DNA from 3 places in the Paenibacillus sp. 1SOY10 genome. Region 2 is predicted to be linked to each of the others. Evidence: riboswitches for the same ligand, from Rfam matches in the RefSeq annotation. Region 2 holds a riboswitch; each other region holds the start of a gene.
The links. A riboswitch is a leader RNA that binds a small molecule or an ion and turns the genes downstream of it on or off. The one in region 2 is predicted to bind cyclic di-AMP.

Region 1 (4,215 bases), on a different contig from region 2:
TTGCAAAATTTTGCTGGGGGATACCGAGGTAGGTAGTGTACTGCGCCGAATATCTCCTGATTTTCCAGAGAAGGTCGCATCCGTCATTCGCAAGGATTATGATAATCCGATTGTGGTTAATCTGGTATCCAGTCCTCTTGATGCGGATCGAATGGACTATCTGCTGCGTGATGCTTATTTCACAGGGGTGAACTACGGTACGATTGATATGGACCGAATTTTGCGAATGCTGCGGCCTTTCCAAGGAAGGGTGGTAGTGAAGGAGTCAGGAATGCATGCGGTGGAAGATTATCTGATGTCCCGTTATCAAATGTATTGGCAGATTTACTTCCATCCGGTAACACGCAGCTCAGAAATTATACTCCGCCAAATTCTGCGCCGGGCGAAAGAACTATATCGGGATCATTATAAATTTGCATTCCTGCCCTATCCGCTCCCCAGCCTCTTCGATGGAAATATAAACGTCCGTGATTACCTGCAGTTGGACGAGGCATTGATGCAAACGGCCTTCATGCAATGGACTCGGGAAGCGGATGAGCGGCTTAGTGATTTGTGTATCCGGTTTTTAAATCGGAAATTGTATAAATATGTAGAGGTTGAGACGATTGATCTGGAAATGTTGGGACAAATTCGTACCGCTTTCGAACAGGTAGGATTAAATCCCGATTACGATATGGAAATTGATTTTCCAACGGATCTACCTTATGATGTGTTCCGTCCGGACGAGGGAATTGGGGAGAAGCAAATCCTGTTACTGGACCGCCAAGAGCAGTTGCGGGAAATCTCTGAGGTGTCCGATATTGTCAGGTCGATTAGCGGACTGCATCGGGGGAAATATCATTTGTATTATCCCGACAATAAGTTATGCGCTGTCATGGATCAGTTACCCCGTGAAGTTGCGCAAATTTTTAAACAACGCATTTAGGAGGTCAGAGGACATCATGTTATTTGATACACATACGCATTTGGATGCAACCCAATTTGACGAAGATCGTGAGGAAGTGATTGCGCGTGCCGTAGAACAAGGGGTTACGCGAATGATTAACATCGGGTTTAACCGGGAGACGATCCCGACAACGATGAAGTTGGCCGAGTCTTATGACTTCATTTATGCTGCGGTAGGGTGGCACCCTCAGGATGCCATTACGATGCAAGAGGGAGATTTGGACTGGATTGCTGAATTATGCAAGCATGAGAAGGTAGTCGCTATCGGTGAGATCGGACTGGATTATTATTGGGATACCTCCCCTAAAGAGGTGCAGCATAAGGTGTTCCGCAAGCAAATCGGGCTGGCTCGCAGTCTCGGCATGCCGATTTGCATTCATAATCGTGATGCTCATGAGGACGTCGTCAAAATTTTGCGCGAAGAAAAAGCTCATAAAGTGGGAGGTGTTATGCATTCTTATTCTGGCAGTTGGGAAATTGCCAAAATGTGTCTGGATTTGGGATTTCATTTGTCGTTTGGCGGACCCATTACGTTTAAAAATGCAAAGCAGCCGAAAGAAGTATTGGCAAAGACACCTATTGACCGATTATTGATCGAAACGGATTCCCCTTATTTAACTCCTCATCCATTTAGAGGTAAACGAAACGAGTCTGCTCATGTACGCCTGGTTGCCGAAATGGCTGCCGAGCTAAAAGGGTTAACCTTTGAGGAAATTGCCCAAATTACCACTCGAAATGCACTGGAACGATTTGGTATTCCGAGTATTTGAGAGATAAACGGATGAAAAAGCGAGGATTTCGGAAAGATTAATACATTTTAACCATTAAAACGGATATAATTACATTTTTTTAACCATTTATTTAAAAAAACGTGGTTGATTCGTCCTTTACAACATGCATCGAAACAGGATAGAATTTTTTCAGTGATCGTTTTGATCCGTTTCGAACACTTGAAATTTGGATCACTTCGATGCTTGATTCCATGAACCAGTCTCGCTGAATCTCCGAATGGAGAACGGGGGAACCAATGCAAGCGACTAGCGGCGAATTTGCCAACTGCGCTCGTATTTGATTTCTTTATCAGGGTCTATGGGGTGAATTCGAGGTCATTGCGCCATGAGCGAATGTACTGAGAAGGGGCGGCTCTCTTTCGTCCTAACCCGACAGCTAACCTCGTAAGCGTATCAAGAGAGGTAACTCGTGCAGCCTACTACACCAAGACCATCAGGAAGCCACGAAGGAGTTCCTCTAACTCTTTCTTTAGGCTTCTTTTGTTTTGAATAAAAGTAGTAGGGTCATCATACTGTTGATAAACAGGAGGTGACACCCGCAGGGCAGACTGGGAAAGGATACGAAATGCACGTGAGCAAGAGCCGCATTTCGTAAATCAAGAATGTAGTCGCGTCAAATGTAATTGTGCATCGATCTTGACGGCGAGGCTATGTAAGGAGGACGGAAGATATGGGCATTTTCCGCAAAGAGGAGACCCATGAATCACGCTCATCCAGCATGTCTTACGCATTGCGATGGAAGCAGTTAAATATTCGTCAGGTTGCGCTCGTCGGCGTTCTGACCATCGCGGTAATCATCATCATCCTCATATGGCTGTATGGCCAGCAAAATAAACAAATCTCCCTGGTTGTCGACGGTAATGTCCAATCAGTGGAAACCCGGGAAGACAGCGTTGCTGACCTGCTGGATGAACAGGCCATCAATCTGCATCCCAAAGATACATTATCGCGTCCGCTAGATAGCATGCTGGAAGATGGCGACCGTGTCGTCATTGTGCGGGCGGTTCCGGTAAAGGTGAGTGTGGACGGAGAGACAAAAACGACTTTCACTACCAAGGAGAAGGTCAAAGATGTGCTAGATGAGCTAGGCGTCACTTTGAATCAAGATGATAAGGTAACACCTGCCCTGGATCGCAAGTTGGACTCGGACGCAGGAATCACCATTGTTCGGGTGAGCAAGCATTTGGTACAAACCGAAGAAGCTGTGCCTTTTAACGTCGTAAAGACATCCGATAAGGAATTGCTGAAGGGAACGACAAAGGTCGTTCAGCCTGGCAGTGAGGGCATGGTCATTCACAACATCGAGAAAACCTATGAGGACGGAGTATTCGTGACCAAGCGCTGGCTTGGCAAGGAGGTCTCGAAGGAGGCCCAGCCTAAAGTCGTGGCCGTAGGCACGAAAGAACCGACAGCCGTTCTGTCGGCTAGCATCAGCCGCAGCGCAAATACTGTGAACATTGGCGGCAATGCCACCAAGAACGGTGTCTCTTTTAAATATAAAAAGATGCTTAAGAATGTTACGCTGACCGCCTACTCTTCGGAGCAAGAAGGAATTGGCACTCGTACAGCTTCCGGCACTCGCGTGACGGAGGGCAGAACGATTGCCGTTGACAAATCCGTCGTTCCGCTTGGCTGGTGGGTCTACATTGAAGGAATCGGGTTCCGCAAGGCTGAAGATACCGGCGGAGCCATCAAGGGAAATAAAATGGACGTTTACTACGACAGCTTGAAGACGGCTAAAAACTTTGGCCGTAAGAAAGGTCGTACCGTATATGTCATCGGCCCGACGAAGCCGGAATTAAACTAGCTTCTCCGTTTTACAATGCGGAGGAAGTGGGATACAATATGTACACAAAGTATTCAGGATGATGATAAAGACAGTGGATTAGAAGAGGATGAGAATCCTCTTCTTTTTGTTGTAGTAGAGGCAAATGGAAAGAAGGTAACCCGGATGATCAAGGAAGTCATCGTGGTGGAGGGCCGGGATGATACCGTAGCCGTCAAGCGGGCCGTTGAAGCGGATACGATTGAAACGGGCGGGTCAGCCATCAACGAGACTACGCTTAAGAAGATTGCTCTGGCGCAAGAACGCCGGGGCGTTATTATATTTACCGATCCCGATCACGCTGGAGAACGGATTCGCAAGATCGTGGCAACTCGGGTGCCCGGGTGCAAGCATGCCTTCTTACCTGAAGCGGAGGCCACGAAGCGAGGGGATATCGGTGTGGAGAATGCCACGCCAGAGGCGATTCGTACGGCGCTGGCGCGCCTGCATAACGAAGTGCCAGGGGTGGAGCCTATCATCGCCTGGGAAGACCTGATTACGGCGGGACTCATCGTTCATCCGCAGGCAGCCGCGCGAAGAAAGGCGCTGGGAGAGCTACTCGGTATCGGATATTGCAACGGGAAGCAGTTATATAAGCGGCTAACGGTATTTCGTATTAGTCAGGAAGAATTCGTAGCAGCACTTGTGAAGCTA
Region 2 (4,215 bases):
CGCCAGAACATAAGGTGAAGATCGTCAAGGCCTTCAAGGCCCAGGGCAACATTGTCTCCATGACGGGAGACGGTGTGAACGACGCACCTTCACTTAAGAATGCCGATATCGGCGTCGCCATGGGGATTACCGGGACGGATGTGTCGAAGGGTGCCAGTGACATGATCTTGACCGATGATAACTTTACGACGATTGTCCAGGCCATTCGGGAAGGACGGAACATTTACGCCAACATTCGCAAGACCGTTACCTTCCTGTTAGCCTGTAACTTTGGGGAAATCGTGGCGATTCTGGCTTCGATCCTGTTCTTCTGGCCGCTGCCACTACTGGCTACCCAAATTCTCTGGATTAACCTGGTGACAGACACGCTGCCGGCAATTGCCTTGGGCGTTGACCCTGGTGAGAAGGATGTCATGAAGCGCAAGCCACGGAACCCCAAGGAGAGCTTCTTTGCTGGAGGTGCGGCGCTGCAAGCGGTACTTGGCGGATTGCTGATCGGGGCATTAACGTTGGTTGCCTTCTACGTCGGGTTGGCTGAGCACGGATATGGCCTGCGTTCTCCGAATATCTCGGAAGAGGCTATGACCTACGCCCGGACGATGGCCTTTGTCGTATTGGCCGCGTCCCAGTTGTTCTACTCGTTCTCCAAACGCAGTGCTACAAAGTCCATCTTCGCCGTCGGCCTGTTCTCTAACAAGCTGCTGGTTGGTGCGGTTATCGCAGGTCTGGTGCTGCAATACGCTTCGATCTCCATTCCGTTCCTGGCCGCTGCCTTCAAGGTACAGAACCTGAGCCTGCCGGACTGGGGCCTGGTATTCGTCCTTGCCTTGATTCCGTTAATTCTTAACGAAATCATTAAGGTGTTTGTACGGATGAGAAGAGGAGCGTCAGCGTAATCGTGTTGCGGGTAAGTGGATGCAAGTGCGCGGGTGAAAAGGCCTGCGCACTTTTTGTCATTATTTCTAAATCGATTTATTCCATCTTCCTCGGAGTTCGCTATAATAAAGCTTAAATTAAACATAAATGATTAGTGGATAGGAATAGGAGAGGAGTAACAAGTGATGGCTGACAATCAGGGAAAGCTGGATAAGAAGTCCTTGGCGGACGCATTCAAACGCACGGTATATCAAGTGCCGGGGCATGGGAAGCGGAATGTGGATGTGTTGAAGCAAGCCTTGGAGAAGGTGAGCGGTGGACTGGACAGCGATATGTATGGGAAAGGACAGGCCATCGAGGACTTCGAAGCGAAGATGGCGGGCGTATTGGGCAAGGAAGCGGCCGTATTTTTTCCTAGTGGTACGATGGCGCAGCAAATCGCGCTTAGAATGTGGTGCGACCAGAAAGGGACAAAGCGGGTGGCCTACCATCCTCTCTGTCACCTGGAGATTCATGAAGAGGACGGATTGAAGGAGTTGCATGGAATACAGCCTGTGCTGCTTGCGGACGCGAATCGTCTCATTCGTCTGGCTGATGTCCGGAATATGGACGAAGATATCGCTTGTCTACTGTTGGAACTACCACAGCGCGAAATCGGCGGGCAGTTGCCTGCATTTGCCGAATTGGAAGCCATCTCTTCCTACTGCCGGCAGCGTGGAATCAAGCTGCACCTGGATGGTGCACGCCTCTTTGAGGTTCTTCCCTACTATGAGAAAACAGCAGAGGAGGTATGCGCTCTGTTCGACAGTGTGTATATCTCGTTCTATAAGGGCCTTGGCGGAATTGCCGGAGCCATTCTGGCCGGGGACCGTGAATGGGTGGATGAATCCAAGGTATGGAAACGGCGTCACGGTGGGGATTTGATCAGCCTGTATCCTTATTTTCTTAGTGCAGATTATTATTACGAATTAAGAGTGGGCAAGATGGAACAATATTACCGACAGGCGCGGGAGCTAGCTCAGCTCTATAATCGTTGCCGTCATTTCAGCACCCTGCCGGAGGTTCCTGTGTCCAATATGTTCCATGTTCATGTAGATCTGCCCAAGGAGCAACTGGAGCAGCTTCTGCTTGAGGTATACCGGGAGACAGGCGTCGGCTTGACGCCTATGGTCAAGGAACGGATGAGCGGCGGCTGTGGCTTTGAGGTGAGCGTGGGTGATCGGTATGCCGAGGTTCCCAAGGATAAGCTGCAATTGGCGTTCCGGCTGCTGAATCAGAAGTTGGAACGGGAAGACCATGAATTGCATTAACACAGAATGGCGTAAGAACGTGATTTTCGTTGATTGTGCGAAATAATCGACGAGGGAAGAGCGTGTAAACGCTTATCTGAATCCAGTTGATACAAATCCTTCTTCTTTTGACCTTTAACCTGCCTTTACACCCTCCTGGCGGAGGGAGTATGATTCAGCAGTAGTAATTAAATGACAAATACCTGATCGCTGAATTCTGTGAAATTCAGAAACGGGGGAACCATCGGAAGGGGCCGTGCTTGGCCCGTTTCAGGGGTGAATCGCTGGGCTGGCTTGTTTGCCATCCCGGGGTAGGGCTGCTTTCGTGCCCGAATCCGTCAGCTAACTCCGTAAGCGTCCGAAAGAGGGAATTGTCGTGGCTATACGCCGCGGGAAAGTCCAACTTTCCTGCGGCTTTTTTCTGCTGTCATTGGGGCGGGAGATTGGCAACTTGGAGCTAGAAGAGGGGATATAAGATGGTAAACAAAGTCAAACGGGTGCTCATTGGACGGCCGATGAAAAGTAGGGAGATTGAGGGGGAAAAGCTGGGCAAGCTGAAGGCGCTGGCCATCCTGTCTTCGGATGCACTGTCATCTGTAGCCTACGGAACTGAGCAAATCCTGCTGGTCCTGATGGCGGCGGGGTTCTCCGCCCTATGGTATTCGATTCCGATTTCCTTTGCCGTACTTGGGCTATTATTCATACTGATCCTGTCTTATCGGCAGACGATCTTCTCTTATCCCTCCGGGGGTGGGGCTTACATCGTGGCCATGGATAATCTGGGACGGTCTACCGGACTGCTTGCCGGGGGTTCGTTGCTCGTTGACTATATCTTGACCGTAGCGGTGAGCTCGTCTGCCGGGACGGATGCGATTATATCGGCCTTTCCGGTACTACAGGATCACCGGGTTCTGATTGCCCTGATCATGATTACACTGCTTACGCTGATGAATCTGCGCGGTGTGACGGAATCGGCCTCTGTGCTGGCCGTGCCGGTATATCTGTTTGTTATTGCGATCTTCGTGTTAATCGGTTCTGGAGTGGTCAAGTATGCCATGGGTGGGATTCATGCCGCCACGCCGGAGGTGGAGGCTACCGTATCCAACATCAGCCTGTTCCTGCTATTGAAGGCCTTTAGCTCAGGTTGTTCGGCCTTGACTGGAGTAGAGGCGGTGTCCAACGCCATCCCGAACTTCAAGAAGCCAGCAGCCCATAATGCAGCGGCTACCCTGGCAATGATGGGTATCATTCTGTGCACGATGTTTATCGGCATTAGCCTGCTGGCATATTGGTATGGAATCAAGCCTGATCCGCAGGCTACTGTGGTGTCGCAGATCGCGGAGTCTACTTTTGGTCGGGGCACGCTTTACTATGTCATCCAGGGCATTACCGCATTGATCTTGTTCCTGGCAGCCAACACGGCATACTCGGCGTTTCCGCTGCTGGCGTTCATGCTGGCCAAAGACAAATATATGCCGCATGCCTTTATGGTGCGCGGAGATCGACTTGGCTTCTCTAACGGCATTATTTTCCTGGGCGTGACTTCTGCTCTGCTGGTCATTGGCTTTGGCGGGAATACGGAGAGCTTGATTCCTCTCTATGCTGTGGGGGTGTTTATCCCGTTCACCTTGTCCCAACTGGGAATGATGATCCGCTGACTGAAGCTCAAGCCCAAGGGCTGGGTTCTCCGGTTTGCAATCAATACAGTGGGTATGCTCACGACGCTCGGGATTACGCTGATTTTTATCATCACCAAATTTTCGCATGTGTGGGTAGTCTTCATTTTCCTGCCGCTGGTGATGTTTCTGTTCTACCAGATTCACCGTCATTATCTGAACATTGCTCAGCAGCTACGGATTTCCATGGATGTGGAGAAGCCCGTCATGAAGGGCAGCACGATCGTGGTGCCGGTAGCCGGAATTACGCGGGTCGTGATGAATTCCCTGAGTTATGCCAAATCCTTGACCGATAATGTGGTCGCTGTATATGTGGGCTTCGATGATGATGAGATTAAGCGGATGGAGCAGAAATGGGCAGAGTGGAATCCCGG
Region 3 (4,215 bases), on a different contig from region 2:
GTCACTCTTCGATTAACCTCATGGGAAGATGGGGGCATTACAGCCGTTGATATCAAAGAGGCACAGCAATACAATGAGGCCTTCGAGAAGATGTCCTGATTCCAAAGCAAACACCCCCACCTTGGTGAAAATGTCATTAAGATGAACTTCACTTAATGGCATTACACCTTGGTGGGGGTGTTTTGTCTATCCGTTATTTCTTCTCCGCAAGCCACATGGCTACGTTCGCAATCTCTTCATCCTGCAAGCGATCCTTGAACGCAGGCATCATGCCGCCTTTTCCCTTGGCAATGATGGAATATAGCTCTTCTGTTGTCAGTTGGGCCCCGATTTTGTCCAGAGCCGGGCCCGCTCCACCCTGAAGCTGGTCGCCATGACAGCTAATACAGTTAGCCCGGACCAGAGTTTCGGCTTGTTCCGCGTTCATCGTAATTTCGGGCAATTGCGGGGGCTTGGCTTCTTCTTCAGTTTGTTCTCGGCTAGGTAAGGTAAACATGAGTACAAGGGCAAAAGCGCCTGCTATAATGAACAAACCGCTCATGATCCACTTTTGCATTTCAATCGTCCCTCCTATGTCAGCTACCTATTATTATAACGGAACAAACTGCCCGTTCATAGCCTTTGTGACAAATTTGGAAACGAATGAATTTTAAATTCGTGTTGGAATGTGCTTTAGTTCATAGCGAATCATCGGTCGAGATGATCATGTTAGCTTGAGTTACTGAGCTGAAGTGGAATCGCCTTTGTACACCATGCAATAGAATGGCTTAGATACCCCACCCGGAGTCATCTTCTCGTACAAATCGGTAATGGTAAAGCCTACCTTCTGGTAAGCCCGGATCGCTCGAGTGTTCCAGGTGAGCACTTCCAAATCGATTTCGTTGTCGGGCTTGCGTCTTCGAGCTTCTGCGACAATAGCCTCCACAAAAGACTTACCCAAGCCATTTCCGCATAATTCGGGTTTCAAACCTATACCCAGACGGGTAACACCTTGTAAGGGGAAATATTGGGCGAACCCGACGAGGCTTCCGTCTTGGTCCAGAACGGATATATACTGTTCAGTTCGTATCACAGGATTCCCGAACTCTACATCGAGCGCTTTCATTTGTTCCCACGGCAGCCAGCTATAGATATCATAAGGAGAATCGTAATGCCAGGTACAAATCTCGGCTCCATGAGCTTCTTCCATCGGTGCAATCTGAAATTGAATGATTGGTTTATCCATTTTGCCTCTCCTTTAATCCGGCATGTATGAGGTGACAGGACCGTGAATATTCTCGTACCCTCACAATAACGGGATTTGTCGGGCTTGTAAAGGTTTACCGGAGTGGGTTAGCGTTTTCTGACTGGGAAGTGTAGCAAATAAAAAACCCGCGAGAATGTTGTAATCAACATCTCCACGGGTTTGAATGTTAGTACCTATTCAACATCATCGTGCTCGGCAGCATCGCCGGTCACTTCTTCATACTTGTCAGTGCTCATGATACGCTTAGCACCGATATAGCGTTCTGCATAATATTTCTGGCTCAATTTGCTAATGATAACTCCTTTAGAAGTAGAAGCATGAGCAAATTCGCCGTCGCCTACGTAGACACCTACGTGGGAGACTCCCTTACCAGAAGTGTTGAAGAATACCAAATCGCCAGCAATGAGTTCACTTTTCTTTACGGCCGTTCCCATCTTATATTGTGATCCGGATTGATGAGGAAGTTTGATGCCAATTTTAGAGAACACATACATAGTAAATCCTGAGCAGTCGAAACCAGATGTTGAGGTTCCGCCGGCAACATAGTCGGTACCAAGAGCTCCATCAATCGCGGTGTTCAGTTTGGAATCCGCGAAAGCGCTACCTGTTCCGAGGGTGAAAAGCAATGCAAAACTTACTGCTGCTACGGTTAAACGCTTCTTCAAGAAGTTATGCTCCTTCCAGTGCCTACGAGGTTAGCTTAAGGATTCGGTTGAAGGTCCCCTATGATCCCTCTATTGCGAGATCAATTCACCCAAAGTGGTTCCCCCGTTTCCCCGGTGAAGGGAACTCGGCTTTTGATTTCACACCTAAATTTGCCTTAATGGCAGATGGCAACGTGATGCTACCAAAGATGACAAAAGTAATTACAAAACTGTTACTTAAATTGCCTGCTGTTATTGTAGCAGAGGGTAGTATATTTTGGCAATGCTTAATTCACAAGATTAAGAGAACAAATAGAGCACAAAGGACTTTGCCAGCTTGCAAAGTCCTTGTGCCCTATGGGTTTGGAGAAGGTAAAGAAATTTTAACTTTTTTGTGTTTTTGCTCTCCAAAGTTGAAATTGAGAGGTAACCTGCCAAACTCTAAAAGTGCAGCGAAAGAAAGGATAGGTTTGCTGCACGATTAATGCGAGCAGACCGGTCCAGATCCAGGATACGGTGCCCATGAGCAGGAATACCACGAGCGCGGAGAAGCCAAGAATCAGAGCTATGCCTAAGCCTTGCAAGAGGTGGCGAATGCCCACCAGCAGGGAGCTCCATGCTCCGGATTTAAATAGATAGCCGAACTGAATAAATAACAAGCATTGCCGAACGACCCAGCCGTACAGGAACCAGCCCAGCAGGAGACCTAGTCCGGTGAGCCAAATAGGCAAATGATCTGCGGCACTCAGCAGACCTGGCCATAGGGACCATAACTTGGGGATGATCCACAAGGCCGGCAGCAGAACCAGAGTCAGCTCCAAGATATAGAATAGCAAGACCGGCTTACCAAACTCTTTCATTCCCCGAAACAACGGGAAGCCAGATGCGCGCTCCTCAGACGGGGTAAGCCCATACAGGATACCGGCTTGAATAAAAGGGGTGAGAAGAAGTCGTAGTACAATCATGCCGGCCAGCAGCCAGAGGTACCGTTGTACATCGGGATGACTCCACAGATTGACTTGCCCCTCCAGCAGGAACAATATTTTCGCAAGAGGTGTGGGTGGCGGATTAGGGTACCTCTGTAACAGAGAGGTAATGGCGGTATCAGCAAGCCGATATATAAGCAGTCCCCATAGCAACTGGTAGAGAAATAGAACAATCACTGAGAGGAATTGACTCTTGAGAGCGGTAAAACCCTGACGGACATAACTCATTTCATCCCTCCTTTATAGATGCCTACCAAATGAATAGACCTAGGACTGCCTCCAGCAACTTGGTGACGCTCATATTGGAGCGGGAGAGAAGCGGCTTCGGAATGTCTGCTTTCAGGTAGTTGTTAATTCGCTTATTCTCTACTACCAGCGTATATTCGGGGTCAATTTGGACCCAGTCGATGGGAGCCTTATACTGGAGCTTAAGCTCTAGTCGATGATCTTCACCATTCCACTCTTTGCGTACGGTATGACCATCCGTGAAGGTGAATAATAAGGGCACCTTCGGATGTGTGGCTCCTTTGCGTGAGAACGTTACGGCTGACTCATACAAAGTACCCTTGTCTTGCTGGATCGATGTTACGCGAATGTCGTCCACGGAGAAGTCGGCCATTTTATCATCAAATACATATTGGTTAAAATAAGTCTTCCAGCTTCGTCCCGTTACTTGTTCGACAATCCGCTGGAAATCGGCTGTGGTCGGGTGCTTGAATCGGTACTTGTAGCTGTAGGTATTGAGAATACGCTTCATGGTCTTGCTACCCACCTGGCGTTCAATATCCAGCAGAATCAATTTGCCCCGGTAGTAGACATTGCGGGCGTAACCATCTCCTGGTGCATACTCCCAAGCAGGCTGCGTCAGGGACTCGGGAGCAGAGATCAACGTTGATTGTATAGGCAGGTTCGGGGCAATGCCAAATTCTTGTTCCATTAATTTATCTTCGGCATAGGAAGCGAAGGCTTCGTCCAGCCAAGCTTCTTCAAATTCGTTGCTAGCGATCATTCCGTAAAAAAACTGGTGAGCAATTTCATGAATGACGGTGCGTTCAAGCTCATCATAATCCGGGGAATCGCCGCGAGCGCCGAAGGCTGTGACCAAGGTGGGGTATTCCATACCGCCGGCACCATTGCCCCCCGCCGGGGGAACCACGATCGACAAGGTGGAGTACGGATAACGCCCGTACCACTCACTGAAATTAGCCAGAGCCACCTTGGCGGCGTAGAAGTAGCGTTCTTTCAGGTCCTCATGCGCTGGATCCAGATAGAGCTTGACCCGAACACCTGGCACTTCGGTAGAAGAGAAGGGCTCTTCCGCATAAATAAAGTCAGGCGA

Region 1: linked by a shared signal. The riboswitch ahead of AC1VOR_RS22620 (ubiquitin-like domain-containing protein) and the one ahead of AC1VOR_RS14925 (APC family permease) in region 2 are both predicted to bind cyclic di-AMP.
Region 3: linked by a shared signal. The riboswitch ahead of AC1VOR_RS22845 (C40 family peptidase) and the one ahead of AC1VOR_RS14925 (APC family permease) in region 2 are both predicted to bind cyclic di-AMP.

What each region holds. Positions count from the first base shown of each region.
Region 1 covers NZ_JBXENK010000017.1:45,495-49,709, reverse strand. The annotation lists gene AC1VOR_RS22630 (HD domain-containing protein) at 1-925, shown strand, start outside; gene AC1VOR_RS22625 (TatD family hydrolase) at 939-1,715, shown strand; cyclic di-AMP (ydaO/yuaA leader) riboswitch at 1,930-2,143, shown strand; gene AC1VOR_RS22620 (ubiquitin-like domain-containing protein) at 2,407-3,543, shown strand; gene rnmV (ribonuclease M5) at 3,688-4,215, shown strand, end outside.
Region 2 covers NZ_JBXENK010000005.1:209,061-213,275, forward strand. The annotation lists gene AC1VOR_RS14915 (cation-translocating P-type ATPase) at 1-896, shown strand, start outside; gene AC1VOR_RS14920 (threonine aldolase family protein) at 1,062-2,186, shown strand; cyclic di-AMP (ydaO/yuaA leader) riboswitch at 2,364-2,537, shown strand; partial or broken gene AC1VOR_RS14925 (APC family permease) at 2,642-4,215, shown strand, end outside.
Region 3 covers NZ_JBXENK010000018.1:27,980-32,194, reverse strand. The annotation lists gene AC1VOR_RS22860 (4a-hydroxytetrahydrobiopterin dehydratase) at 1-99, shown strand, start outside; gene AC1VOR_RS22855 (c-type cytochrome) at 194-556, opposite strand; gene AC1VOR_RS22850 (GNAT family N-acetyltransferase) at 719-1,225, opposite strand; gene AC1VOR_RS22845 (C40 family peptidase) at 1,420-1,911, opposite strand; cyclic di-AMP (ydaO/yuaA leader) riboswitch at 1,916-2,052, opposite strand; gene AC1VOR_RS22840 (hypothetical protein) at 2,274-3,104, opposite strand; gene AC1VOR_RS22835 (M1 family metallopeptidase) at 3,127-4,215, opposite strand, start outside.